4 regions of the Micromonospora sp. NPDC093244 genome follow, and region 3 is predicted to be linked to each of the others. Evidence: riboswitches for the same ligand, from Rfam matches in the RefSeq annotation. Region 3 holds a riboswitch; each other region holds the start of a gene.

What was found. A riboswitch is a leader RNA that binds a small molecule or an ion and turns the genes downstream of it on or off. The one in region 3 is predicted to bind cyclic di-AMP.
Region 1: another riboswitch for cyclic di-AMP. It lies ahead of AB0N27_RS15035 (hypothetical protein); the one in region 3 lies ahead of AB0N27_RS01200 (hypothetical protein).
Region 2: another riboswitch for cyclic di-AMP. It lies ahead of AB0N27_RS20345 (C39 family peptidase); the one in region 3 lies ahead of AB0N27_RS01200 (hypothetical protein).
Region 4: another riboswitch for cyclic di-AMP. It lies ahead of AB0N27_RS17325 (NlpC/P60 family protein); the one in region 3 lies ahead of AB0N27_RS01200 (hypothetical protein).

What each region holds. Positions count from the first base shown of each region.
Region 1 covers NZ_JBFBEO010000002.1:1,045,503-1,052,486, reverse strand. Annotated here, with positions in the region: gene AB0N27_RS15045 (helix-turn-helix domain-containing protein) at 1-299, opposite strand, end outside; gene AB0N27_RS15040 (carbonic anhydrase) at 536-1,255, shown strand; gene AB0N27_RS15035 (hypothetical protein) at 1,312-2,331, opposite strand; cyclic di-AMP (ydaO/yuaA leader) riboswitch at 2,336-2,466, opposite strand; gene AB0N27_RS15030 (YibE/F family protein) at 2,633-4,003, opposite strand; gene AB0N27_RS15025 (heavy metal translocating P-type ATPase) at 4,318-6,357, shown strand; gene AB0N27_RS15020 (metal-sensitive transcriptional regulator) at 6,364-6,660, opposite strand; gene AB0N27_RS15015 (cation transporter) at 6,756-6,983, shown strand; gene AB0N27_RS15010 (hypothetical protein) at 6,980-6,984, shown strand, end outside.
Region 2 covers NZ_JBFBEO010000003.1:381,192-388,175, reverse strand. Annotated here, with positions in the region: gene AB0N27_RS20355 (hypothetical protein) at 1-420, shown strand, start outside; gene AB0N27_RS20350 (hypothetical protein) at 552-1,322, shown strand; cyclic di-AMP (ydaO/yuaA leader) riboswitch at 1,625-1,766, shown strand; gene AB0N27_RS20345 (C39 family peptidase) at 1,994-2,842, shown strand; gene AB0N27_RS20340 (hypothetical protein) at 2,915-3,955, opposite strand; partial or broken gene AB0N27_RS20335 (hypothetical protein) at 3,979-4,215, shown strand; gene AB0N27_RS20330 (alpha/beta hydrolase) at 4,268-4,813, shown strand; gene AB0N27_RS20325 (CDP-glycerol glycerophosphotransferase family protein) at 4,818-6,488, opposite strand; gene AB0N27_RS20320 (bifunctional cytidylyltransferase/SDR family oxidoreductase) at 6,517-6,984, opposite strand, start outside.
Region 3 covers NZ_JBFBEO010000001.1:252,235-259,218, reverse strand. Annotated here, with positions in the region: gene AB0N27_RS01210 (AAA family ATPase) at 1-853, shown strand, start outside; gene AB0N27_RS01205 (cation diffusion facilitator family transporter) at 961-1,878, shown strand; cyclic di-AMP (ydaO/yuaA leader) riboswitch at 2,021-2,152, shown strand; gene AB0N27_RS01200 (hypothetical protein) at 2,209-3,222, shown strand; gene AB0N27_RS01195 (hypothetical protein) at 3,343-3,996, shown strand; gene AB0N27_RS01190 (SRPBCC family protein) at 4,383-4,850, opposite strand; gene AB0N27_RS01185 (PfkB family carbohydrate kinase) at 5,020-5,997, shown strand; gene AB0N27_RS01180 (5'/3'-nucleotidase SurE) at 5,994-6,821, shown strand; gene AB0N27_RS01175 (STAS domain-containing protein) at 6,830-6,984, opposite strand, start outside.
Region 4 covers NZ_JBFBEO010000002.1:1,509,298-1,516,262, reverse strand. Annotated here, with positions in the region: gene AB0N27_RS17335 (NlpC/P60 family protein) at 1-746, shown strand, start outside; gene AB0N27_RS17330 (peptidoglycan recognition family protein) at 817-2,796, opposite strand; cyclic di-AMP (ydaO/yuaA leader) riboswitch at 3,032-3,166, shown strand; gene AB0N27_RS17325 (NlpC/P60 family protein) at 3,180-4,220, shown strand; gene dcd (dCTP deaminase) at 4,281-4,859, opposite strand; gene AB0N27_RS17315 (pyridoxamine 5'-phosphate oxidase family protein) at 4,956-5,513, shown strand; gene AB0N27_RS17310 (zinc metalloprotease) at 5,582-6,565, opposite strand; tRNA gene AB0N27_RS17305 (tRNA-Gly) at 6,769-6,842, shown strand.

The DNA.
Region 1 (6,984 bases), on a different contig from region 3:
GCGAAGAGCGCGAGCAGATCGCCGACCTGCCGGTACGCCTCGGACGGGTGCCGGAACCGGCCGGACGGGTTGAGGGTGTACTCGTTGCGCCGGCCGACCCGGGTGCGGTGCAGGTAGCCGCCCGCCTCCAGGTCGGCGACGATCGCCTGGGCGGCCCGTTCGGTCACGCCGACCTCCGCGGCGACGTCGCGCAGCCGGGCCGTGGGGTCCCGGGCGATGGCCAGCAGAACGTGCCCGTGGTTGGTGAGGAACGTCCAGTTCCGCCCGCCGCCGGTCGCACCCGTTGCCGTGCCCGTCATCGTGGGACCGCCTCTCCGGTTGTCCGTCCCACTCGTCACCCTGCCATCGAGGCTCGCCGGCCCTGCCTCCGGGGCGGCGTCGCGGGAGCGACTCTGGCCGTCAACGTATGAAATCTATATCACGCATACCTTGACGCATCTTGTGGTGCGTGTGACCGTGGAGCGGGCCAGCGCCCGCCACCGGCCGGTCGAACACCCGGCTGACCAGGTCAGATGCGTGGAAACGAGGTGCGGGAATGAGCCTTCCCGGAGCACCCGGCGGGCAGCCGGGTCCGCAGCGGAGCGCCGACCAGTCGTCGACGATCACCGAGCCGGCCCTGGCGTACGCCGAGCTGGCCGCCGGCAACCGGCGCTTCGTCAGCGGCTCCCCGCGCCACCCCAACCAGGACGCCGGGCACCGGGCCGCGGTGGCCGACGGGCAGCACCCGTTCGCGGTGATCGTCGGCTGCTCCGACTCCCGGCTCGCCGCCGAGATCATCTTCGACCGGGGGCTGGGTGACCTGTTCGTGGTCCGCACGGCCGGGCACACGACCGGCCCGGAGGTGCTGGGCAGCGTGGAATACGCGGTGACGGTGCTCGGCACCCCGCTCGTAGTGGTGCTGGGCCACGACTCGTGCGGCGCGGTCCAGGCGGCCCGTGAGGTCGCCGCCACCGGCGTGGCACCCGAAGGGCACCTGGGCGCAGTCGTGGACGCCGTGCTGCCCAGCCTCCGTCGCGCCGCCGCCGACGGTGTCGACGACATCGACGGCATCGTCGACATCCACATCGCACAGACCGTCGAGGCGTTGCTGGAACAGTCGTCCGTGCTGGCCGACGCGGTGACGCGGGGACGGTGCGCGGTGGTGGGCGTGTCGTACCGGCTCGCCGCCGGTGTGGTGCGCCCGGTCGCGGCCGTTCCGGCGGGCGTCGCCTCGCTCGACGTACCCGACGGGCCGTCGACGCCCGCCGCCGCCTGACGCGACGAGGGCCGCCCCACGGTGCGGGACGGCCCTCGATCAGCTGAGCGGGTGGGTCAGAGCAGCGACATGTGTACGTGGTCGGTGTGGTTCGACGGTCCGCTGTACGACTTCCAGCCGGTCGCCGGGAACCAGATCTGCCGGTTCCAGATCACGTAGTAGATGCCGAGGCGGTCGGCGTTGCGGATGAGGAACGCGGCGACGTTGTTGCCGTACATGCGGGTGTCGTCGTTGTGCCACGGGCTGAAGCCGCTCTTCTGCAACGACCAGTCGCAGGCGCGGCCCTTCGGGTGCTCCCACGGCCCGCCGGAGCGGTAGCAGCCCACGAACCGGTTGAAGCCGGCCCGCTTGACCTCCTTGTACGCGTGCAGCGTGCGCGGCGTGACGCAGCCGGACGTGGTCGGGTCGTCCTCGCTGCACGACTGCGCCTTCCAGTCGCCGTCGGCGGTGCGCCCCGGGCCGATCCGGGCCACCGGCGAGGTGGCGTCCACCAGGCCTCCGGTGAAGCCCTTCCCGCCGACGAGGGCGAGCGCCTTGTCCGCGTCGCGCTTCTCCTTCGCCATCAGGGCAGTCTGCTTCTGCTGCTCCCGGACCTCCGCGTCGAGTTGCAGCTTGGCCTGCTCCGCGCGGGCCTTCACCTCGTTGACCTCGGCGAGCTTCTTCTCGTTGACCATGTTCATCTCGTCGAGCATGGCGGCCCGGCGGACGAACGAGTCGGGGGCGTCGCTCTCCAGCAGCATGGCGATCGCGCCGATCCGCCCGGTCCGGTACGACTGGGCGGCGATCTGCGCGACCTGCGGCGCCAGCGCCTCCAGATCCGCCTTCGCGCGGTCGACCTCCTGCGCCAGTTCGAGCTGCCGCTTCTTGGACTTGTCCAGCTGGGACTTGGCCGCCACGTAGTCCCGGTTGGTCTTCTCGATGACGTCGGTGAGCAGTGTCGGCTCGCCGTCCTCCTCGTGCCCGGACGGCGTCGGCGTCGTCGGGGCAGCGTTCGCCGGGAGGGGGCCGGCGAGCACGGTCAGTGCGGCGATCACGGCCACCACGGGCGTCAACCAGCGGCGTAGGGGTGCCGTCACGATGTTCCCTTCCGTCGACCGCCGACCGGGTTAGCTGACGGGTTCGGGGCGGAAGTGGCCCCTACCGCTGACGCGGATTCACCCCACGTACCTGGGTTCCCGGCTCGCCGGTTGGCGATTGGGCGGTGGCACCGCAGGCGCCGATTCGCGCCTTCGGCGGTGACCGGCAGCGAGGTTACCCGAGAGTCGACCCCCTGAGCTACGTCCCGATGCCCACCAAAAGCGTCATATCGCCATGGCGTTGAGTGACCAGTGATGCGGTTCTCAGGCCGGATGCCCGATCTGGTCACGCTGAGGAGTGTCACCATGCCGTCTCCGTGCTCCTGTTCGTCTCTGGCCACCTGTCGGTGGCGGGGGGCGGGGGTGTGGCAGGCGCCGGGTCCGCTTCGTGGGGTGGACCAGTACGTGGGGAGCTGAGCGCGGCCAACGCCTCCGCCCGGTCCGGCCGGGGCCGGGGAGCGGGGGTGCCCTCGGCCGGCTCGGCAGCCGACCGGCCGGCGGCGGTCACCACCGCGGCCAGCCCGGTGGTCAGCGGCACGGCGGCGATGAGGCCGAGGGTGGCCACGGCGCTGCGGACGATCTCCTGCGCCAGGAACTCGCTGGTGAGGATCTGTCCGAGGGGGCGCGTGTCGGCGGTGAGCAGGAGCAGCAGGGGCAGCGAGGCGCCCGCGTACGCCAGCACGATCGTGTTGACCGTGGAGGCGATGTGCGCCCGGCCGACCCGGGTGGCAGCCCGGTACAGCTGCAACCGGGTCAGCCCCGGGTTGGCGTTCGCCAGTTCGGTGACGGTGGCCGCCTGGGTGACCGTCACGTCGTCGAGCACCCCGAGCGAGCCGATGATGATCCCGGCGAGCAGCAGGCCGTGCAGGTCCACGTCGGCCTGGAACATCGACAGCGTGGTGGCGTCCTCGCTGCCGAAACCGGTGAGGTGGGTGGCTGCGGTGGCGATGGTGGCGAGCACGCCGGTGAGGACCAGGCTGCCCAGGGTGCCGAGGACAGCTACCGAGGTCTGCGCGGTCACCCCGTGTGTCAGGTAGAGCACCACGAACATGATCAGGGCGGCACCGACCACCGCGACGACAAGCGGTGACCGGCCGGCGGCGATGCCCGGCAGCACGAAGGTGAGGAGGATGGCGAAGCTGGCGGCCAGCCCGGCGAGCGCGGCCAGGCCACGCCACCTGCCGAACGCGACGATCGCGGCGGCGAAGACCACCGCCAGCCACACCAGCGGTGTGCCGCGCTGGTGTTCGGCGATGTTCCAGTTGCTGGCGCCGGGGTCGGCGGGGTCGGTCAGCTCGACCAGGATCACCTCGTCGCCGACGTCGACCCGGGGTGCTCCGGGGCCGTCCGGTACCGGTGTCTGGACCTGCTGCCCGGCGCTCGGCCCGTCCTGCACCCGGACGTCCACCGTGCCGCACCGCCCGTCGCCGGCGTTCGGCGTGCCCTCCGGGGTCTGCGGCGTGGGCGGGCACGGTTCGGTAACCACGCGGGTCACTGTGCCGTGGTAGCGCGGGACGTCCGCGCCGCCGCCGGTCTGCGGGGAGTCGCCCCGGGGCCAGAGCACCACAGCCGCGAGCACCGTGGCGACGAACAGGGGTACCACGGTCGCGACGAGGATCCGCCGTACCCGGGGAGGGGCGGACGGAACGGAACGGCTGTGGTCGGAACCCAATGCGAGACTCCCAACGAATCCGATGCGGGGTACGTGCCGGTGGGCCGGTCGGTTCACCGTCGCCGCGGAAATGCGGTGACGGGCGCGGCGGATCGCGGGATGCCGATCGCTTGATCACGTACGGTGAACGACTGGTCGGACCGGCGGGGAGCGCCGCCGTGTCGCGGCGGCACCGGTGCCGGGCTGCGCAGCGTCGTGATCCGAGGGCCATCGTCGGAATGCTAACCACACAGGCTGTGGGACGCAGGTCGTGGCGGAGTGTCGGGGTCCCCGAACCGCCCGCGTGGCGGGGCGCGGCCCGGGATCGTGGAGTCATGCACGCTGAGTCACCACATGGTCCGCACGGTCAGCAGCACGGTGGGCACGACAAGCACGCCGGTCACGATCCGGCGATGTTCCGCCGCCGGTTCTGGGTCTGCCTGGTGCTCACCGTGCCTGTGGTGCTGACCAGTCACCTCGTGGCGGACCGGCTCGGTCCGCGCTGGGACGTGCCGGGGAGTTCCTGGGTGGGGCCGGCGCTCGGCTCGGTGGTGTTCTGGTGGGGCGGCTGGCCGTTCCTGGTCGGCGCGGTCCGGGAGGTGCGAGACCGGGCACCGGGGATGATGCTGCTTGTCGCGATGGCGATCACCGTCGCCTACACCGCGTCGCTGGCCACCAGCGTCGGCGCGTTCGACCTGGACTTCTGGTGGGAGTTGGCGGCGCTTGTCACCATCATGCTGCTCGGGCACTGGCAGGAGATGAAGGCCATCGGGCAGGCCCGGGGAGCCCTCGCGGCGCTTGCCGCGCTGCTGCCCGACGAGGCCGAGCGGGTGGCCGCCGACGGCCGGGTCGAACCGGTGCCGGTGGACGCGCTGCGGGTGGGTGACGTGGTGCTGGTCCGCCCGGGTGGCCGGGTGCCGGCCGACGGGGTCATCGTCCAGGGCGGTGCCGAGCTGGACGAGTCGATGATCACCGGCGAGTCGCGGCCGGTCGCTCGTGCGGCCGGCGGTCGGGTCGTGGCGGGCACTGTCGCCACCGACTCGGCGGTCCGGGTCCGGGTCGAGGCGCTTGGTGAGCAGACCGCCCTCGCCGGCATCCAGCGCATGGTCGCCCAGGCACAGCGCTCGGGCGGTCGGGCCCAGCTGCTGGCCGACCGGTTCGCCGCCGCGCTGTTCTACGTCGCGACCGGCACCGCCGTGCTGACCGTGCTGGTCTGGACGGCGCTGGGGCGGACCGACGAGGCGGTGGTCCGCGCGGTAACCGTCCTGGTGATCGCCTGCCCGCACGCGCTCGGCCTGGCCATTCCGCTTGTCGTCGCGCTCTCCACGGCGGTGGCCGCGCGATCCGGGATCCTGGTGAAGGACCGGTTGGCGTTGGAGCGGATGCGGACCGTCGGCGCGGTGCTCTTCGACAAGACCGGCACGCTGACCCGGGGCGAGCACACCGTCTCCGACATGACTGTGACGCCTGACGTGGAGCGGGACGAGGCGCTGCGCATCGCCGCAGGCGTCGAGTCGGACAGCGAGCATCCGCTGGCCCGGGCGATAGTCGCGGCGGCCGGGTCCGCAGGTCCGGCCCCGGCCCACGGGTTCCGGTCGCTGCCGGGCCGCGGTGTGCAGGCGACAGTCGACGGTACGGAGTACGCGGTGGGCGGGCCGGCGCTGCTTCGCGAGTTGGGGGTGTCGCTCCCGGCCGACCTGGAGACGGCGACCGGGCGCTGGTCGGCGCGGGGTGCGGCGGTGCTGCATCTGGTGCGGCTGCCGGACACAGTGCTCGGCGCGTTCGCGTTGACCGACGAGGTGCGTCCGGAGGCCCGACGGGCAGTCGACGAGCTGCGCGCCGAAGGCGTCCGGACCATCGCCATGATCACCGGGGACGCGCGGCCGGTGGCCGAGGCGGTCGCCGCCGAACTCGGGTTCCGCCCCGGTGTCGACGAGGTCTTCGCCGAGGTGCTGCCGGCGGACAAGGACGGCCGGGTGGCCGACCTCCAGCGGCGGGGGCTGACCGTGGCGATGGTCGGTGACGGGGTGAACGACGCACCCGCGTTGGCCCGCGCCGACGTGGGCATCGCGATCGGTGCGGGCACCGACGTGGCGATCGAGTCGGCCGGGGTGGTGCTCGCCTCGTCCGACCCGCGTGGGGTGGGCGCCGTGGTGCGGCTGTCCCGGGCGTCGTACCGCAAGATGCGGCAGAACCTGGCCTGGGCGGCGGGCTACAACGTGGTGGCGCTGCCCCTGGCGGCCGGGGTGCTGGCCTGGGCCGGGGTGGCGTTGAGCCCGGCGCTGGCCGCCGTGCTGATGTCGGCGTCCACGGTCGTGGTGGCGCTCAACGCCCAGTTGCTGCGCCGGGTCCGGCTCGACCCGGAGTCGGACTGAGGGGCATCAGCCGCGCTTCATCAGCCGGCCGACAGCCGCCATCATCTCGGTGGCCATCTCGTCGGCCCGACCCTCGGCGGCGCCCTCGTGCATGCAGTGCCGCGCGTGGCCGTCGAGCAGACCCAGCGCCACCTTGTCGAGGGCGGCCTGGATCGCGGAGATCTGGGTGAGCACGTCGATGCAGTAGCGGTCGTCGTCGACCATCTTCTCGATGCCCCGGACCTGGCCCTCGACGCGGCGGAGCCGCGCGAGCAGCTGGTCCTTGCTGGCGGTGTACCCGCGGATCGGGGTGGGTGCGGTCATGCCGACCAGGATAGCCTACCCCTGGGGGGTATGGTACGGTCCAACTGGCGGATACCCCCACCGGGTACCGGTAGCGAGGCAGAGGAGACGGTCTGATGGTCAACACCACGTACCAGGTGCAGGGCATGACCTGTGGGCACTGTGTCAGCGCGGTCAGCGCCGAGGTCAGCGCCCTCGACGGTGTACGCGACGTCCAGGTCGACCTCGCCAGCGGCCAGGTCACCGTGAGCAGCGACCAGCCGCTGGACGTGGCATCCGTCCGGGCCGCCGTCGACGAGGCCGGCTACGAGCTCGTGGACGGGTCATCCGGAGGTCCGGCGTGAA
Region 2 (6,984 bases), on a different contig from region 3:
GCGCGCTGGGCCACACGGGTGCTGACCAGCCTCGCCGTCGTCGCCGCCCTCGCGCTCGGCGCGGGCGCGTCGCCCGCCTCCGCCGGTTCCCCGACGTCCGCCGACGCCGCGTCGACGTTCACCGCCAGCGGGCCGATCACTCGGCAGGCCACCGTCACGCCGGGCATCGTCACCGGCCCGAGAACGCCGTCCGGTCTGATCGGCGTGGTCGCCATCGGGCACCTGCCCTCGGTCGTCGCCGCCGACGTCGCCGACCGGCACACCTCGACCCGGTCGGTCGACCCGCAGCCCGCCCGGCTGGCCGCCGGCATCCTGCCCGCCGCCACGGGTGTCACCGCGGCGAGCGCTGCCCGGTCCGAGTGGCGGCCCCACGCCCGCGGCCCGGCCAGCCGGGCACCCCGGGCCCCGCCCTCCCGCTGAGCCATCGGGACGAGCGTCCCGCCGCCGCGCCTGTCGATCAACCACCCGCACCCGTCGGCCCGTGGCCACGCCACGACCCGCCCGGCCCGTGCGGCTCACCGTCGCATCGCTGTCGTTCCGAGGTGTCGATCATGGAGACCGTTGTCTTCTACCAGTTCCTGACCGAGGTACCGCAGGCCGCCGCCATCTGGTCGGTGCTGTTCCTGCTGGCGTTGAGCGTGCCCGCCGTTCTCGTCGCCCGCCCGGAGCGGGACGGGCCGACGGGTGAGCCGGGCCCGACCGCGCCCACCGCCCGGGAGGCCGCAGCCGCCGCAGCCGCCGACAGGCGCCGGTACGCCGAGGAGGTGGCTGTCGCCGCCGCCGGCGCCGCGCAGACCGCCCGACGGCGACGGGCTGACTGGCTGGTCATTCAGGAGGAGGCCGAGCGGGCCTGGGCCGGGTACGACGAGGCGGACACCGTGGCCCGTCGGTTCGCCGGCGCCGGGGCGCTGCCCACCCCGCGTACCCCGCACACCCCGGCCGAGTACGCCGCCCGGGAGCGGTACCTGCACCGGGCCGCGATGGCGGCGTACTGGCGCGGGGAGCTGACCATGGGGCAGCTCGGTGACGTGTTCGGGCACCGGCGGGGTTGGGATCCCCGCCGGCACCCCGTCGAGCAGGAGGTGCTGCTCGCCCGGGCGATCAGGGACGCGAGGCTCGCCGACTACCGGGTCGCCGCCGAGCGGGAACGGTCGGCCTGGCGGGACGCGGAACTGGCCGCCGAATCGGCCCGCACCCTCGCCGAGGAGGCGTACGCGGCCGCGGCCCGACTGCGGCCCGGCCCGGCGCCGGCCCGCCGGGCGGCGACCGGTGCGGTACGTCAGGCCGCGGTGGCCCGCTGGCGCCCGGCGCGCGTCAGTTGAGCCGGCCCGTCGGTTGAGCCCGATCTGTGACGTGAGCCCGGTCACGGGCCCGCAAAATCGGGCGCTCGACGCGATCGGGCCCGTTGTTCGCACGAATCCGACGTCGTTGTCGACGGCCTGTCCGGTTGTCGACCACAGGCGTCGCCGTAACCGGTTGTCCCATCGAGTCACGTCATCGGCAATACGCGCAGAAATTGTCGCCCAGAATGATGTTTACGCAGGTGGACGCGGCTTGGCAGGCGTACGCACCGGCCAGTAGTGTCGTCCCGTCCGGTGCGGTTACCGATCGCAAGAGGCGACGCCGCGCCGACCCGCTCAATCGTGATCAACGAACCGGGGACCCACCAGTAAGTCCGGGGTGAATCCGCGAGCCACGGCCCGCGGTAGGGCGATCTTCCCGCCCGAATCCGTCAGCTAACCCGGTAGGCGGTGTCGGAAGGAGTTCCATCCTCGTGCAGCACCTCTCCACCCTTTGCTTGTTCCCCCGCCTCCACGGCGCGGCGGTGCCCCCGCTCATCCGTCTGGTGAGCTGACCCCCGGGTCATCGCCCTTCCCGCCCGGCAGCGCCGGGCGTTCCCCTCGAGCGGTTCACCATCCGCGGACCACGGTTCGCGCGCTGGCGCCTGCCTGGATACCGGCTCGGCCCCGGTGTGCCGCTCTCCCCCCGAACCGTGGAGGACCCCGTGAAGCACACCCTGAAGCGTCAGCTCCGCCGTCTCACCACCGAACGTCCGTACCAGATCGTCGCCGCCTCCGCCGCGGCCCTCGCGCTCGCGGCCACCTCCGGTGTCCTGCTCACCGACACCGACGACGCCCCGGCCGGCCAGCACAGCGCGACCACAGTCGCCGAGATGCGCAGCGACCTTGCCGCCTCCCGTGGCCAGGCGCGCGTCGCGTCCCCCTCGGCCAGCGCCGCGCCGAGCAGCGCCGCCCCGGCCACCAGCGCCGCGTCACCCGCCGCGAAGGCCAGCGGCAACCCGGACCTCACCCGTAAGCCGACACCGCCGAAGCCGCCCGCGACGAAGGTGCTCGACTACGACTACGAGGCGCAGAACACGTACTACAACTGCGGTCCGGCGGCCACCCGCAACGCGCTCAGCGCCAGCGGCATCGACCGCACCCAGAACGAACTCGCCGCCGAACTGGGCACCACCGAGATGGGCACCAACTCGGCACTTGACACCACCCGCGTGCTCAACGCCGAGGTGAAGGGTTCCCCGTACCGGACCCGGATGTTCGCGGGCTCGCCCAGCCCGGCCCAGATGGACCAGCTCCAGGCCGACGTCGTCAAGGCCATCACCGACGGCCGTGGCGTGGTGGCCAACGTCGCCGGCGACGCCGTCGACACCAACGGCGGCTGGCACTCCTACGGCGGTGGGCACTACATCGCCGTGGTGGGTTACCGGGACAACGGCCGGACCGTGCGGATCGCCGACTCGGCGAACGCGGCCGACGCGTCGTACTGGATCACCACGATCGACCTGGCCAACTGGATCGCCACCCGGGGCTACTCCGCCTGACCCAGGCGGATGGACCGCCGCGGGCGCCGTCCCCCACGAGGGGTCGGCGCCCGCGGCGTCTTCGTGTCGTGCTCAGTAGTCGATGAAGCCGTACAGCGCGAGGTGGTTCGACTTCGTCCCGCTGACCGTGTGCCCGATGCTGGACGGCCGTACGGTGCCCTTCACGAACAGATAGTCGATCTTGCTGGACCCGCTGGTGGCGGCCGAGCCGTAGCCGGTCATGCCGTAGCCGCTCAGCGTGCTGGCCGCGATGCCCGTGCGGTTCGCGTCGATCCCCACGATCCGGATCGTGGAGGCGTTCAACAGGCTCGTCGCGTCCGCGCCCAGGTGGATGCCGCTGTTGGCGATGCCCCGGTCGCCGTCGCCGGCGCACGCGTTCTGCCGGTTCTCCTGCGGCAGGTGCATGGTCGCCGCGAACACGCTGGTGCCGGTCGCCCTGATCGTGAACCGGGCCGCGATGGCGCTGGTCCGCTTCCACTTGTAGTAGTCGGTGCTGTCCGGGTCGCTGTTCGGCGGCTTGTACAGCGTGCACCCGGCGCCGTTGGCGTACGCCGTGCCCGGCTTGAGCCAGCCCGCGCTCCAGTACTTGGAGATGTCGCCGGCGGCGAGGCTGAGCGTCCTGGTGTTCCAGATGATCGCGTTGGTCTGCTTCTTCTTCAGGTCGCCCAGCGACTGGGAACTGCACTTGTGCGTGCTGCCCCACGGCTCCGGGTCCGCCCAGGCCACGATGGCCCCGTACGTGCCAGCCGGGTAGCCGAACTTCGCCGACAGCTGGTCGGCGTACGCCTCGGCCTGGCCGGTGCCGCGCACCTGCTGCACGATCAGCAGGTCCGGCGCCACCACACCGCTGGTGCCTGTGCGTCCGGCGTCGTCGACCAGGATCGAGGTCAGGTGGTCCGGTCCGGAGATCCGGGTGCAGCTCCCGTCGGCGTTGTTCACCACCAGGTTCTCGATGTTGTTGTTGTAGACCCGCAGGACCCGGTCGGCCGCCGCGACAGCCGCGCCGTGCGGCGCTGCGCCCGACGGTGTGCCGAGCGCGGGCGCGCCCGGTGCCGCGCCGAGGGCGACGACGGCCACCGCCGCCACCAGTGTTGATCGATGCCTTCTGAGCACGGAGGCTCCCTCCCGCGACGACGATGCCCGTCCAGGCGCCGCACTCTACAGTGGATCACCGCCGGTCGGGTCCGCGTTCGACTCTCGTTCCGGGCCGCGAACCGTGGGAGACTGCGGCCGTGGCGGATGAATCGGGTGGTCAAGCCGGTCGCGGACCGATCCTGCTGCTGCTGCACGGGATGGGGGCGAGCGGCGACGTGTGGCTGCCCTGGGCGCCGCTGCTGGAGCAGCACTGGGCCGCGCGGTGGCTCGCCCCGGACCTGGCCGGTCACGGCTGGTCGGCGCCGCTGCCGTCGTACTCCTTCACTGGTCTTGCCGACCGGATCGCCCGCGGCCGACGACCGGCTCGTCGTGCTCGGGCATTCGCTCGGCGGCGTCGTCGGTCTCGCGCTGGCCGCCCGCGACGCCGGACTGCCCGTCGACGCGGTGGTCGGGCTGGGCATCAAGGCGGTCTGGTCGCCCGCCGAGCTGGACCGCGCCGCCGCGCTCGCCGCCCGCCCGGTCAGCTGGTTCGCCAACCGCACCGAGGCGGCACGCCGCTACCTGCGGGTCTCCGGGCTGGTCGGCCTGCTCCCACCGGACCATCCGGTGGTGGACGCCGGGCTGCGGCAGGTCGACGGCCGGTGGCGCCTCGCCATGGATCCCGGCGCGTTCGCCGTCGGCGAGCCCGACCTGGCCGCCCTGATCGCCGCCACCGACGTGCCTGTGGTGCTGGCCCGCGGCGAGCACGACCCGATGGTCACCGACGCGCAGCTCAAGGAGTACGGCGTCCCGGTCGTCACGCTGCCCGGGCTCGGGCACAACGCACACGTGGAGGACCCGGCGGCGGTGCTGGCCCTGCTCGACGCGTACCGCTGAGGCGCTACACGGCCGCCGGGGCGGTGAGCGTCCGCTGCGGCGCCAGCTCCCGGCGGGCGGCGGTCAGGAACGCCTCGGCGTACGACTCGGCCGGGAAGTCGCCCAGGTAGTGGCGGCGGGTGGCCCACCGGTCCTCGGCGGCGGGATCGGTGTCCAGCAGGTCGGTCAACACCTCGTCGGTGTTCGACATGTCCCGCCGCAGCACGTAACCGGCGGCGGCCAACGGGAAGCGCCGCACGAACCCGTCGCCCTCGTCGCCCATGTCGGTCACCGCGTACGGCTTACCGGAGTAGAGGTAGTCGGAGATCACCCCGGACACGTCGGAGATCAGCGCGTCCGAGCGGTTCACGCACTCGGTCAGGCTCAGCTCGCGGGCCGCCGCGCCGACGACGTGCTGCCGTCCGGTGCGGGCCCGGTCGGCGACCAGCAGCTCGGTCAACCGGCCGAGCTGCCGGGCCGAGGCCGGATTCTGCGCGGTGTACGGGTGCGCCCGCAGGATGACTGTCGCGCCGCGCTCCAGCAGCCGCCGCAGCAGCGTCTCGGCCACCGGCAGGGAGCAGTAGTCGGCGTCGGCGTGGTGCCCCGTCCAGGTGGGGGTGTAGAGCACCGTCGGGTGGGCGAGCCCGCGTACCGGCTCGGGGCGTACCTCGATCGACTCGACCTGCGGGCGGCCCACCACCACGAACTTCTCGGCCGGGATCCGTACGCCGGCGCGGGCGTACCGCTCGATCGCCGCCGGGCCGGCCACGAAGATCCGGTCGAAGATCCCGGACACCGGGTTGGCGCTGGGCGCCTTGTCGCTGTCGCCGTGGTGCAACTGCACGTGGGTGAGCTGGGTGAACCTGATGCAGTGGCTGTTCTTGGCGCCGTGGTTGACGTAGAACGCCGCCCGCAGGCTGGGCACCAGCGCCTCGTCCATCGCCCGCAGGGTGGGGCAGTAGACCACCGGCGCGTCGGTGGCGGCGGCGATCGGCGCGAGGAACTCCGGCTCCCGCACCAGCACCACGAACGGGCGGCCGATCCGTTCCAGGTAGGGCAGCCACATGGTGACCTGGTACTCCGAACCGGGGGGTGCGGAGAAGTAGAGCAGGAACTCCGGCTCGTGCCGGCGCAGCGCGCGGGCCACCGCCCCGCCCCCGGCGGCCGGCCGGAACCGGCGCCGGGCCAGGTCCAGGGCGACAGCCCCGGCCCCCGCGCCCACCAGCAGGCTGGCGACGAGCGCCACGACGGCGGGCAGGACCAGCGCGGCGGCGAGGGCCACGACGGCGAGCAGCCCGAGCAGTGCGGTGCCGAGCCGGTCGGCGACCAGCGGCGTCCAGGACCGGACCGGCAGGTTGGCCGCGCGGATCTCCAGGTTCCCGGCCGTCCGCAGTGGCCCCACCAGCAGCACCAGCCCCAGCAGGACCAGCGCGGTGGCCACCAGCGCCGGGTCGAACCCGTCGTCGAGCCGCCGGGAGTAGCCGACAAGCACCGCGGCGGCGATGAGGGCCGTCTCGGCGACCAGGTCGGCGCCGGGCCGGATCCGCTGCTCGACGGCTGCCGCGGCCAAGGCGGCGACGGCCAGCGCCAGCCCCCAGTCGGTGGCGCCGGTGAGCGCCAGCACGACGAAGGCCAGCACGGCCAGCCCGGTGCTCAGGCACCGGGCGGCCATCTTCCGGACCAGGTCACCGCGCATGTCGCTCCGCTTTCCGCCCTCGCCGCCGTCAGTTCGCGGAGGCCGCCGCCGGTGCCTCGGCCCGGTCCGGGCCGGACTGCGCCGGCACGCTCGGCCCGTCACCGGGCGCCCGGCGTACGTCGATCACCTGGCCGGTCAGGTCGGAGATCAGCACGTCAAGCGACGACTGGGCGACGGCCTCGGCGGCGAGCAGGGTGTGCTCCGGCTCCTCGCCGAACGCCCGGGTGCGCATCGGGGTGGCGGTCCGCTCCGGGTTGATGCAGTTGACCCGGACGCCGACGTCGGCCCACTCGTCGGCGAGCGCCTGGGTGAGGTTGACCAGGGCGGCCTTCGTGGCCGAGTAGAGCGCGTAGCGGGCCCGCCCCCGGGTGTACGAACTGGAGGTGTAGAGCAGCAGCTGGCCCTTGGTCTGCTGGAGGTACGGAAGGGACTGCCGCGCGATGGTCACCGGGCCGACGAAGTTGACCTGGAGCACCCGGTCCATCGTCTCCTCGTC
Region 3 (6,984 bases):
GCTGGGCGCGGCGTACCGGGAACTGGACTCCGCCGGGTTGACCATCGCGGACGTGGCGCTGCTCGACGAGTTGGACGCACTGCTCGGCAAGCCGGCGCAGCCGGCGCGGGCGCGGCGCGACCCGTTCCAGCTCGCGGGCGGGGTCCGGGAGCTGAGCACCTTCGGCGACCGGCAGCGCGCCGCGCGGGCGGCGGCCCGGGAACGGCCGGCGGACTACCGGGAGTACGCGCACGTGGTGGTCGACGAGGCGCAGGACGTCTCGCCTATGCAGTGGCGCATGATCGGTAGGCGCGGCCGGTTGGCGTCCTGGACGGTGGTGGGCGATCCGGCGCAGACGGCGTGGACCGGTGACCCGGAGGAGCTGACCCGCGCGCGGGACCAGGCGCTGGGCCGGCGCAAGCGGCACGATTTCACGCTCACCACCAACTACCGCAACTCGTCGGAGATCTTCGCGGTGGCGGCGGCGGAGATCCGCCGGCTCTACCCGGACCTGTCGCTGCCGACGGCCGTGCGTTCCACGGGGGTCGACCCGGTCGAGCTGATCGTGCCCGCCGCCGGGTTGGAGACGGCCGTCGTGGAGGCGGCCGCCGGTCTGCTGGCGGAGGTGGACGGCACGGTCGGCGTGATCACGCCGGTCCCCCGCCGCGACGAGGTCGCCGGCTGGCTGGGCACGCTTGGCGCACCGCGCCTGCAGGTGGTGACCAGCCTGGAGGCAAAGGGCATGGAGTACGACGGGGTGGTGCTGGTCGCCCCGAGCGAGATCCGGGCGGATCCGGGTGCCGGGGTACGCACGCTCTACGTGGCGCTCTCCCGGGCCACGCAGCGGCTCACCACCGTCGACCCGACCGGCTGATCAGGCCCCGACGAGCACCGTCGGGGCGGGTGCCGCCGTATAGTTGCACACATAGCGATGTGCGCATACATTTGACCGGGTCCGACTGGCGGCGGAGGGTGGGTTTCGTGGGCGCAGGTCATGACCACCACCACGCGTCGGTCGCCAATGCCGCACACCAGCACCGGGGACGGCTCTGGGCAGCGTTCGGGCTGCTCGCCGCCCTGATGGTGGTCGAGGCGGTGGCGGCCTTCCGCACCGGCTCGCTGGCTCTGCTCTCCGACGCCGGGCACATGTTCACCGACGTGCTCGGCATCGGCATGGCACTCGCCGCGATCACCGCCACCCGCCGGTCGACAGGCGACCCGCAGCGCACCTTCGGCCTCTACCGCCTCGAGGTGCTCGCCGCGCTCGCCAACGCCGTCCTGCTCTCCGGCGTGGCGGTCTACGTGGTGATCGAGGCGATCCGCCGGTTCGGCGACCCGCACGAGGTGCTGGCCGGCCCGATGCTCGCGGTCGCCGTACTCGGCCTGCTCGCGAACGTGGTCGCCTTCGCGCTGCTGCGTGCCGGCGCGCGGGAGAGCATCAACCTCCAGGGGGCGTACCTGGAGGTGCTCGGCGACCTCCTCGGCTCAGTCGGCGTGATCGGCGCGGCGCTGCTCATCACGGTCACCGACTGGTGGTGGGCCGACCCGCTGGTCGCGGTCGCCATCGGCGTGTTCATCCTGCCGCGCACGTGGCGACTCGGCCGGGCCGCCGTCCGCATCCTCGTGCAGGCTGCCCCGGAACACCTCCAGGTCACCGCCGTACACGACCGGCTCGCCGCAGTGCCCGGCGTGGTCGAGGTCCACGACCTGCACGTCTGGACGCTCACCTCGGGCATGGAGGTGGCCTCCGCGCACCTGACCATGGCGCCCGGCGCGGAGGTCGGCACGGTGCTCAGCGCGGCGCGTACCGCCCTGCACGACGACTTCCGGATCGAACACGCGACGCTCCAGATCGAGCCCGGCGCCGCGCCCGGCGCCTGCGGCTCGGTCGAATGGTGACTGCGTTTCGAGAAGTACGTTCGCATTTGCCCGAGTTTTTGGTCATGACGCACGCACCGTCCGTCACATCGGCTGCAAGCGCCCCACCTGCCCCGGTAGGCTCGGTCCCGGCCTCCACCAGGCGGCGCCCTCCCGGCGCCGGTGGCGGCCGCCGCCTAATCGCCCGAGCGGGCGAACCGGGGAACCATGTTCCTGGGGTGCATCCGCGTCAGCGGTAGGGATCTTCCGTCCCGAACCCGTCAGCTAACCCGGTCGGCGGCTGACGGAAGGACATGCGTAGTGGCACCAGCACGACCACCCGCCGCCCGCCTGGCGGCCCTGATCGTCGCGATGCTCGCCCTCGGCGTCGCACTCCCGGCCGGGGCGGCGGCCGCTCCCCCGACCACCCAGCGGGCCGCCGCGGCACCCGACAGCGACGAAGAGGGCGGCACCCCCGCGCTCCGCGCCCAACTGGAAGCCGCCAGCAAGGGCTACCTGGACGCCAAGCGCGCCCTGGACACCTCCGTGCAGCGGCAGCAGCAGCTCACCACCCAGCTCAAGACCACCGAGGCCGAACTGGAGGCCCGCAGCGGCAAGGTCGGCGAGATCGCCGGCGTCGCCTACCGCACCGGCCGCCTCGGCGCGATGTCGGCGCTGCTCAACAGCAACACCCCGGAAGGCTTCATGGACCGGGCCGCCGCGCTGGACGCGGTCGCCGCCAACGAGGACCGGGTGCTACGCGACCTGATCGCCACCAAGGACGAGGCCACCCGCACCCGGGTCGCCCTGGACGGCGAGATCCGCGAGCAGCGCAAGCAGGTCGCCGTGATGGCCAAGCGCAAGGAACAGGCCGAACGGGCCCTGACCGTGGCCACCACACCCAAGCCGCAGACCACCTCCGACGGCGGCTCCAACCGGGGGACGTCCAGCGCGAACGCCACGGCCGCGACGCGCAACTCCGACGGCTCCTGGCCCTCGGAGTCGTGCAGCGTCGACGACCCCACCCCGGCCAGCGGCTGCATCACCCCGCGGACCCTGCACGCGCTCAACCAGGCAAAGGCCGCCGGCTTCACCCGCTACGTCTCCTGCCACCGCTCCGGCGGCTCAGGCGAACACCCGAAGGGTCGGGCCTGCGACTTCGCCGCGCAGAAGAACGGCTTCGGCGGTGACGCCACAGGCGGCGACAAGACGTACGGCAACAACCTGGCCGCCTACTTCATCCGCAACGCCGACCGGCTCGCCGTGCTGTACGTGATCTGGTACCGGCAGATCTGGCTGCCCAGCAGCGGGTGGAAGTCGTACAGCGGGGCGGGTGGCGACCCGTCCAGCGACCACACCAACCACGTGCACCTGTCGGTGTACTGACCCCACCCGTGGCCGGCGCCCCGAACCGGGGGTGCCGGCCACGGGTACGTCAGCGGGCGTACCCCTGATGTCGCCGACGGTCGGACGACCCGGCGGCGGCCCGGCGGCAGCATCGTTCCCATGCGACTTCCGCCCACGGCCCGCAAGGCACTGCTCACCCTGCACCTGGTCACCTCCCTCGGCTGGCTCGGCACCGACCTGGTGCTGCTCACCCTCGGCGTGGCGGTCCAGCGCGGCGCCGACCCGGACACGGTCTACCCGGTCACCGCGCTGCTCGGCACCGTGCTGTTCGCGCCGCTGAGCGTGCTGGTCTGGCTGATCGGCGTGGCCAGCGCACTCCTCACCCCCTGGGGACTGCTGCGCTACCGCTGGGTGCTCGTCAAACTCGTGCTCACCACGGTGATGGTCGGGCTGGTCCTGTTCCTGCTCACCCCGAACCTGCGCCACGCCGGAGCCCTGGGGGCCGCACTGCCCGCCCGGGACCGCGCCGACCTGGTGATCGCCCCCGCCGTCTCGACCAGCCTGATGATCATCGCGACGGTGCTCTCCACCTACAAGCCCTGGGGCCGCCGCCCCATCCGCCCAGCCCGCCCCACCAGCGCAGCCCAAACCGCCCGCGCCGGTCGCACCGGTCGTGATCGCGCCGACCGCGCACGCCCTGCCACCCCCGCCGCCCTTGCCGGACCGGCCAGACCCGCCGGCCCTGCCGCCCCTGCCGGAGCCGCCGGAGCCGCCGGAGCCGCCGGCCATGATCGCGCTCGATCCAGGAAGTAGTGGCCTCGGCGTCGTGGGACGCCACTACATCCTGGATCGAGCGCGATCTTGCGGGAGCGCACCCGCCCGCCCGAGCAAGATCCGCGCAAGTTCAGGGATGTTGCTGCCTCCAGCGCGCCGGAGGCAGCAACATCAGGGAAGCTGCGCGGATCTTGGCGGCACGGCCGCAGGGCGGGCGCGGCGCGGCGGGGCGGGGCGCGATGCGGCGGCGCGGCGGCGGCGCGGGCGGCGGCGCGGCGGGGGCACGGCGGGCGGGGCGGCGGGGGCGCGGGCGGCGGCGCGGCGGGCGGGGCGTGGAGGCGGAGGGCGGCGGGCGGAGGGGCGCGGAGCCCAGCGAGGGCGCGGAGGCGCGGCGGGGCGGGGCGCGGCGGGGGCGTGGAGGTGGGTCAGGCGGGGGGTGGGGGGTTGCTGGCGAGTTCGAGGGCCGGGCCGAGGCGGCTGGCGAGGGCGAGGTGGGCGGCCCGGGCCTGGCGGAACGCGTACCGGAACAGCGGGGCGGGAGCGCTGAGGGTGATCTCGACGTCCACCCGGAGCAGGCCGTCCGATTCGGGGCGTAGGCGGGTGTGGTTGTGCACCGTGGTAGCGGGCCACTGGCGGGCCACCATCACGATCTCGTCGTCGTCGCTGGTGAGCACGTCCGCCTGGTAGGTGGTCCGGAAGCGCAGCGGGCCGGCCACCAGCCGGTCGCTGATGGCGTAGCTCGCCAGGGCGCCGGGGCGGGGCGGCAGTTGTCGGACGTCCACGATCAGTGGGTGCAGTTCGCCCTGCCGGGTCAGGTCGCTGAGCAGTGCGGCGGCGTCAGCGGCTGAGCACCGGGCCTGGACGGTGTAACTGAAGGTATCGCGCCTGAGCACACCGTCTCCCGCCGTCGCTTGTCGCCCGATCGTGCCGTACACCGATCGGGCTGGCAACGCCCGTCGGACAGCGGCCGATGCCACGTCGGCCGCCAACTGTCCCATTAAGATCGGTTAGTACGGAATTACTGACCGTGACGGAGGGCGGATTCATGAACGGTGGCGACAGGTGAGCGGGCACGTGATGGTCTTCGCGCCCACTCCGCAACTGACCGTGACCGTGGACCAGCCCAACGACCACACCGAACTGCACCTGCACCCCGGTGGGCAGGGCGTGTGGCAGGCCCGGATGGTGCTGTCGCTGGGGGTCGACGTGGTGCTCTGCGCCGCTCTCGGTGGCGAGATCGGCCAGGTGCTGGAACCGCTGCTGGTCAGCGAGGGGGTGGACCTCAAGGTGGTGGTCCGCGACTCCGGCAGCGGCGGGTACGTGCACGACCGGCGGGGCGGGTCGAGGCAGGAGGTCGTCGACGTGCCAGGGCAGCCGTTGAGCCGCCACGAGCTCGACGAGCTCTACAACCTGGCCCTGGGTGAGGGTCTGCGAGCCCCCGTGAGCATCCTCAGTGGACCCAACGAGCCGTGGCTCGTCCCGCCTGACCTGTACCGGCGCTTCGCCGCCGACCTCGGGGCCAACGGTGGTCAGGTCGTCGTCGACCTCTCCGGCGACCACCTCGGGGCGGTGCTGGACAGCGGGGTCTTCTTCCTCAAGGTGAGCCACGAGGAGCTGATCCGTGACGGCCGTGCCCGCAGCGACGAGATGCCGGAGCTGACCCGGGCCATGTACGACCTGCACGCCGCGGGCGCCGAGACGGTGGTGGTGAGCCGGGCCGACCAGCCGGCGTTGGCGCTCATCGACGGGGAGCTGTTCGACGTGGAGATGCCCCGGCTGGAGGCCGCCGACCCGCGCGGAGCGGGCGACTCGATGACCGCCGGGGTGGCCGCAGTGGTGGCCGGCGGCGGGGACATCCGGACCGCCATCCGTACCGGCGCCGCCGCCGGAGCGCTCAATGTGACACGGCACGGCCTGGGCACCGGTCGCCTGGACTCGATCACGGGTCTGGTGGAGCGGGTGCGGCTGGTACCTGCCGACAGCCGCCCGCAGGAGCGCACCACCCCGGACGAGTTGGCCGATCGGGTGGTCGAACGATGACACTGCGGGTCCTCGTCACCAACGACGACGGGATCGCCGCTCCGGGCATCCAGGCGCTGGCCTGGGCGGCGACGCGGCGAGGGCTGGACGTGGTGGTCGCCGCACCGCTTGAGGAGGCCAGCGGCACCAGCGCCGCGATGAGCGCGACGGAGCGCGACGGGCGGGTGGTCGTGCACGACCATCCCCTGCCCGATCTGGACGGTGTGCCGGCGTACGGAGTTGGCGGCACTCCCGGTTTCATCACGCTCATCGCGCTGCACGGGGCATTCGGCCCGCCGCCGTCGGTGGTGCTGTCCGGCATCAACCGGGGCGCCAACGCCGGTCGCGCGGTGCTGCACTCCGGCACTGTGGGCGCCGCGTTCACCGCCGCCACGAACGGCTGCCGGGCGATGGCCGTCTCCCTGGACGTCCTGTCCGCCGGTGAGGCCACCGCCGCCAGCGGTGGCGCCGCGGTGGACGCCGCCGCCCGGGTACGCGACGCCGAACGGCACTGGAGCACCGCCGCCCGGGTCGCCCTCGACCTGCTCCCCCGACTGACCTCCGCGCCGATGGAGAGTGTGCTCAACGTGAACGCCCCGGACCTGCCGTACGAGCGTCTGCGCGGAGTGCGTCGCGGGACGCTTGCGAGTTTCGGTCAGGTGCAGATGACGGTCGCCGAGTCCGGGCACGGCTTCGTGCGTACCGCACTGGAGGAGCCGGGTCAGGCCGCGCAGCCCGGCACGGACGTGGCGTTGCTGGCAGCGGGGTACGCGTCGGTGACGGCCATCCGGTCGGTGACCGAACTGACCGACGTGGACCTGACCGACCTGGACGAGCAGCGCTGACGCGACGCTCAGGCGCCGGGAAGCACCTCGGGGGTGGCGGCGCCTGCGAAGTAGGGCTCCGGAGCGCCGAAGAGGCCGAGCAGGCCGGTCACCCAGAGCTGCCGGTGCACGAACCGGCTCGGCTCGGTGACCACCAGCTTGACGCCACTGACCTCGGCGGTCT
Region 4 (6,965 bases), on a different contig from region 3:
ACCTGCAGAAGAAGATCGAGCCTCTGGCGCTGCAGAGCGAGCTGGCCCTCAACCGGGTCGGTGACCTCGCCTCCCGCTACTACATCTCCGGCCCGTCGCACGACATCGGCGCCCTGCTGGTCGCCGCCAAGCCGGACACCCTCACCGAGCAGCTCACCGTTCTGGACCGGCTCGCCGCGCTGGAGCGCAAGGAGGTCGAGGGTGTGCTTGCCGTGCGGGCCAAGTACGACGGCGAGAAGCAGAAGCTCGACGCGCTGATCACCACGCAGACGCGGCAGCAGAACGAGCTGGCCGCGAAGAAGAAGCAGATCGACGTCGAGATCAAGAAGCTCGAGGCGTCTCTGCCGAAGACCACTGTCAAGACCCCCGGTTGCCCGACCATCAACGGCGTGGTCAACGCGGCCGCCCAGAAGGCGATCAAGACCGCCTGCCAGCAGGTCGGCGACCCGTACGTCTGGGGTGCCACCGGCCCGAACTCGTTCGACTGCTCGGGTCTGACCCAGTACGCGTACAAGTCGGCGGGGATCTACCTCACCCACCACACGGGTGACCAGTGGAACGAGGGCAAGGCTGTCTCGCGAGCCGACGCCCGCCCCGGTGATCTGGTCTTCTTCTTCTCCGGCCTGAGCCATGTCGGGCTGTATCTGGGCAATGGCCAGATGGTGCACGCGCCACGTGCCGGTAAACCTGTGCAGGTGTCCAGCATCAACACGATGCCGGTCGCCGGGTTCCGCAGACCCGGCTGATCCGCCCCAGGCACGACGACGGCCCCCGGTCACCGACCGGGGGCCGTCGTGGTTTCTCAGGAGTTGCCGGTCAGCGGGGCGCGCCCACCGGGGAGGGCAGCAACTGCACGTCGTCCAGGTTGACGTACATGATGCGGTGGCCGAACTGGATCTGCGCGTACCGGTTCTTGCCGCGGATCACCGTCCAGTCGCCGGGCGATGAGCCGTCGAACGTGCTGGCCCGGTAGTACTCGCCGGCCAGCACCGCGCCGACGGAGTACCGCTGACCGGCGGCCAGGGTGTACTGCAACGGGGAGATGGTCTGGTAGGGCACGCCTTCGGGGTAGGCGGCCTCCTCCGGGTACGCCCGCCCGTACACCGGGATGGTGGCCCGGCCGGGCTTCGGGACGGCAACCACGCCGACGGTCCAGCTCGCGGTGGGGGCGGACGCCGGGTTGTGGAACCAGGCCTTCTGTCCGAGGTACCAGATGGCCGTCCAGTCGCCCTGCCGCCCTGCGAGGGCGTACGTCTGGCCGGCGGAGGCCCGGGCGCCGTGGTCGGACACCTCCATGGTGTTCGGGGTGCCGTCGGGGCGCAGCGCGATGTCGTTCACCAGCGGCGCGTCCGCGGACGGCGCGGTGCGCAGCACCACCGACGAGGAGCCGCGCGGTGTGCACGGCACGCCGGGGGTGACGCATCCGATGAACGCGGGCTGGTTGGTGGCGTAGTCCGGGTCGATCCGGACGAGGCCGGTGGCCGGGGTGCCGGTGTCCAGTCGCGGGGCGTGCAGCAGGTCGAAGTAGTGCGTCCAGTCCCAGTACGGCCCCGGGTCCCAGTGCATCCCGCGTACTGTCGACGCGACGGTGCCTGGCACGTTGTCGTGACCGATGATGTGCTGACGGTCCAGCGGGATGCCGAGCCGCAGCGCGAGGTGCCGGACGAGCTTCGCCGAGGTCCGGTACATCGCCTCGGTGTACCAGGTGCCCTGGGCGGCGAAGCCCTCGTGCTCCAGCCCGATCGACTTGGCGTTGACGTACCAGTTGCCGGCGTGCCAGCCGACGTCCTTGGTCTTGACGTGCTGGGCGATGTGCCCGTCCACCGACCGCAGCGAGTAGTGCCAGCTCACGTACGTCGGGTCCTGGACGAGTTTCAGCGTGGTCGCCCAGCTCGCCTCGGTGTCGTGGATGACGATGTACTCGATCTTCTGCCGGGCGGGCCGGTCGGAGAGGTCGTGGTTGCCGTAGTCGCCGTCGCCGAACGCCTGGTAGGGCGCCGGGATCCACTCGCAGGAGATGGTGCGGGGGCACTCCAGCCCGTCCGGGCGGGCGAGGCGACGCAGACCCAGCCGGTCCAGCCAGGAACGCTCCGGTCGTACCGCGCTGGCCGGCAGCGTGATCCGCTGGCCGTCGTCGGTCACCCGGGACTCGCCGGCGCTGATCGTGGTGAAGACCTCGTCGGCGAAGGCCGCCGCCGCGTCGGCGCTGTCCGCGCCGGCGTAGCGGGCCACCGCGCCGTACCAGGTGGCCGGGTCGGTGCCGGCTCCGACCGGGGCACCCAACTCCCGCTGGTACGACGCGAGCAGCGCCGCCCCGCCACGGATGTTGGCGTTCGGGTCGGTACGCAGCGACTCGGGTGCGGCGCCGGTCAGCGCGGCGGCGGCGTCCACGGTCTGCAACGCGGCCGGGGGCGGCGCGGGGTCCTCGGCGGGCGCGGTCGCGGGTGCCAGCGCGGGCCGGGAGTCGTCGCCACGCGGGTCCTCGGTGCCGGTGTCGTGGTGGCCGCGTCCGGGCAGGGCGGCCACGTGGCGGGCGTCGGTCAGGTGCATCGGGCCGTAGCCGCCGCTGGTGCTCGGTGTGCCGGCGTTGCTGTCCCAGCGGGACTCCAGGTAGGAGACACCGAGCAGCACGGTGGTCGGCACGCCGTACTCAGTCGCCGCGGCGGCGTACTGCTGCTGGCGGTCGGGGGCGGGCGCCGCTGCGGCGCCAGCGGGTGGCGGTATCGCGGTCGAGGCGGCGACCACGGCGGCGGCGAGCAGGGCGAGCCGGCCGGCGGACAGGGTTGGACGGTGCATCGAACCCCCCAGATTTGCGCGGATGAAGGTGAGGTCACCTTCGCGCCGCCCGGGAGCCCGCGTCAATACCTTTCCATCTGTCGAAGTCTTCGGAAAGAAATCTTCGCGTACGCCCCGTGACTCTCTCCAATCGGTACGGAGTGTCACGGCCGCACGGGTTGCGGATCGGTAACGGGCGTCTCTACTCTGGTCATTTGTCGGCCCGACAGCAGGTCCGCCCAGCCCGGGCGGTAACGGACCGACACCGCCGAGTCGCTTCCGAGCGAACCGGGGACCCACGTCCCCCGGGGTGAATCCGCAGCCACTGCGGTAGGGCGCAACTTCCCGCCCGAACCCGTCAGCTAACCCGGTAGGCGGTCAGGAAGAAGGAGAACGGAACCCCGGTGGCACTCCATGCCCCGCGGCCGTCGTCCGAGCGGCCGGCAGCAGCCGGCCCGACGTCGATCGTGCCGCGTCCACGCTGGTCCCGCTTCACCACCGCTCTCGCCGCACTGGCCGGCGTCGCCGTCGTCCTGACCGGCAGCGCCACCGCGGCCCACGCCGACCCGTCAGTCGCCGAGATCGAACGCCAGATCGACGCCGACTGGAACAAACTCGAACCGATCATCGAACGGCACAACGCCACCCGGATCGACCTTGCCGCCAAGCGCAAGCAGGCCGACGCGTTGGCCGCCCAGATCGCCCCGCTGGAGCGTCAGGTCGACGCCGCGATGGACAAGGTCAGCGCCCTGGCCGTACGCGCGTACAAGGGCGAGAACGTCTCCACCGTCAACGCCGTGCTGGGCAGCCGGTCGCCGAGCGAGGTCGTCGGGCAGCTCGAAATGCTCGACCGTTTCGCGCACAACCAGCAGCAGGACGTCCGCGAGGTGGCCGACCTGCGCGACGAGCTGGCGGCGAAGAAGGCCCCGCTGGACGAGATGGTGTCCCAGCTGACCCGCACCGAGGCCCAGCTGGCGGCGAAGAAGAAGCAGATCAACGAGGAGATCGACCGCCTCCAGAAGCTGCGCCTCAAGGTGTACGGCAACGGGGGCGGCGGCCCGCTGCGTCCCGCGCCCTGCCCGGCGAGCTACCCCGGCGGTGCCGCCGGCACGGCAGTGAAGTTCGCCTGCGCGCAGATCGGCAAGCCCTACGTGTGGGGCGCCGAGGGCCCGAACTCGTACGACTGCTCCGGGCTGATGCTCGCCGCGTGGGCGAAGGCCGGCGTGAGCCTGCCGCACAACGCCGCCGCGCAGAGCCGGGTCACGAAGAACGTCAGCCGGGCCGACCTGCGCGCCGGTGACCTGGTCTTCTACTACAGCGACATCCACCACGTCGGCATGTACGTCGGCAACGGCTGGGTGGTGCACGCCTCCCAGGCCGGTCAGCCGGTCAAGATGAAGAAGGTCGACGACGGCCCGATCCACAGCTACGGCCGCCCCGGCTGATCAGAGGTGACCGAAGGGCCCGTCGCGATCCGTTCGCGGCGGGCCCTCGTCGTTCTTGCCTCAGCGGGTCGGCCAGGTGCGCCAGTGCTGCCAGGCGCGGCTGGGCGTCGGCCCCCGCTGGCCCTGGTAGCGCGAGCCGTACACCGCCGAGCCGTACGGGTGCTCGGCCGGCGAGGAGAGCCGGAAGATGCACAGCTGGCCGATCTTCATGCCCGGCCAGAGCGTGATCGGCAGGTTCGCCACGTTCGACAGCTCCAGCGTCACGTGCCCCGAGAAGCCCGGGTCGATGAAGCCGGCGGTGGAGTGGGTGAGCAGGCCGAGGCGGCCCAGACTCGACTTGCCCTCCAGCCGGCCGGCGAGCTGGTCGCCAAGCGAGATCACCTCGAGCGTCGAGGCGAGCACGAACTCCCCCGGGTGCAGCACGAACGGCTCGCCATCGGGCACCTCGACCACCGAGGTCAGGTCGTCCTGCTGCATGGCCGGGTCGATGTGGGTGTAGAGGTGGTTGTTGAAGACCCGGAACAACCTGTCGAGTCGCACGTCGATGCTGGACGGTTGGACCAGCATGGGCTCGAAGGGCTCCAGGCCCAGCGAGCCGGCCTTGATCTCGGAGACCAGGTCGCGGTCGGAGAGCAGCATCGGACCACCATAGCGCCTTGCGTGCCAGCCGAATTCGGTGCCGGTGACCAGCGCGTCGAGGTCGCTGGTCGTACATTTGTTCGATAGAATGCTCACATGGCTTCCTGGTCCGAATTCGCCGCCGACGAGCCCCGACTCGCCGACGGGATCCGCGTTCTCCTCCAGCAGTACGGGCCGGGCTTCGGCTACCTGGCCACGGTCCGCGCCGACGGCGGGCCCCGGGTCCATCCGGTCTCCCCGGTCATCACCGACGAGGGCTTGTTCTGCTTCGTCATCGACTCCCCGAAGCGCCGTGACCTCGAACGGGACGGCCGTTACGCGCTGCACTCGTTCCCGCCTGAGGAGAGCGACGACGAGGCGTACGTGGCGGGTCACGCCCGACCGGTGACCGACCCGGCCCAACTGGCCCGATTGGCCCAGGGTGCCCGGGCCGAGCCGCACGCCGACTGGCGGCTGTTCGAGTTCACCGTCGACGTGGCGATGTTGACCCGCCGCGAGCAGCCCGTCGCGGGCATTCCGGGCTACGCGCCGGGCCGGCCGGCCGTGCAGGTCTGGCTCGACCCGCACGCTCCGCCGGTGGCTGCCGCGCCTGTCGCCGTACCGCCGGCGCGGCCGACCCGTCGCAGCCGTGACGTGCAGTGTACGGCCGCCTGACCACGGCCAGAAAGACGCCGGTGCCGGCTCCGTCGTGACGGAGCCGGCACCGGGTGTACGCGGAGAAGCTACGCGGCGCGGTAGGCGTTCCACGCGGTGATCATGCGGCTCGCCTGTCCCGGGGTGAACTGGTACATGCACGAGTCGTAGGTGTAGTCCATGAAGTTGGTGATCGGGTCCAGCCCGGTCGCCGAGCAGGTGTTGCGCCCGGTCGGGCACTCGTACGCGGGCGACGCCTCCGCCGGGGTGTCGCTGACGCCGTCACCCGAGCCGCCGCAGCCACCCTGGAAGGTGTGGTAGAGGTTCAGCCAGTGACCGACCTCGTGGGTGCCGGTGTCGCCCTGGTTGTAGTTGGTGGCGGTGCCGCCCGGCAGCGACTCGTTCAGCGCGACCACGCCGTCCATGCTGCTCAGGTTGCGCTGCGGGAAGGTCGCCCAGCCCAGCAGGTCGTTGCTCAGCTCACCGAGGTAGATGTTGAGGGTGTTCTTGCCGCCCACCCGCAGTGAGGACTTCATCGACCGCTCCGCCGACGAGCCCTGCACGATCGGGTACCACGACGGGTTCGTCACCCGGTTGATCTTGTCGAGTCGGAAGGCGAACGCGGTGACCGCTCCGCCGGTCGAGCCGGCGTAGGCCTGGTTCAGCACGGTGATCTGCGAGGTGATCATCGAGTCGGGGATGTTGCCGCCGGTCCGTGTGCTGTTCTCCTGGATCACGTGCACGACCACCGGGATGGTGACCGTGGCCAGCGCCGTCGCGCCGGCGCCGGTGCGGAAGTTGGCGCGCTCGCGCAGCGCCGCCGCGAGGTCCGCGTCCCGCTCGCGGACCTGCTTCGCGGTCAGCTCGTTCGGGTCGTGCTTGGCCGCCGCACCGGGCTTCATCCGGGCGTTGGAGTGGCTGTCGGCCGGCTCAGCGCAGGCGCCGCCGGGCGCCGCGGAGAAGGCCGAAGCAGCCGGAACGACGCCCACCGCGGCGGTGCTGAGCAGCAGCGCGAGGGTCGTCGACGCGACACCGGCGGCACGCCGGGTCAGCAGGTTGGGACGGGGTCCCATGGGCCCACCTCTTTCTGGCGGCGCGGCAGGGGGTGTGTCACGCCGTGGCTGGCAACGTGTGGCAGACGTTACAACCGATCGACGTATTTGAGAACGGCCATATGTTGCCGTCCGGAAACTTCTTCCTGGGTGTGCGGGGGTGGCGGGCTCGCGGGGGTACCTGGGTGCACCGGCTCGACCACTCGGGTACAGTGGTGCCGCTCGCGGGTGTAGTTCAATGGCAGAACATCAGCTTCCCAAGCTGACAGTGCGGGTTCGATTCCCGTCACCCGCTCCACGCACGGAAGCCCTGGTCAGGACCGATGGTCCGCCAGGGCTCACGTGGTTCTAGGTCACGCTGAAACAGGGGTGGGCCATTAGCGGGCCATTGTCACGCTCAGCCGCGAGCTAGAGCGATGAT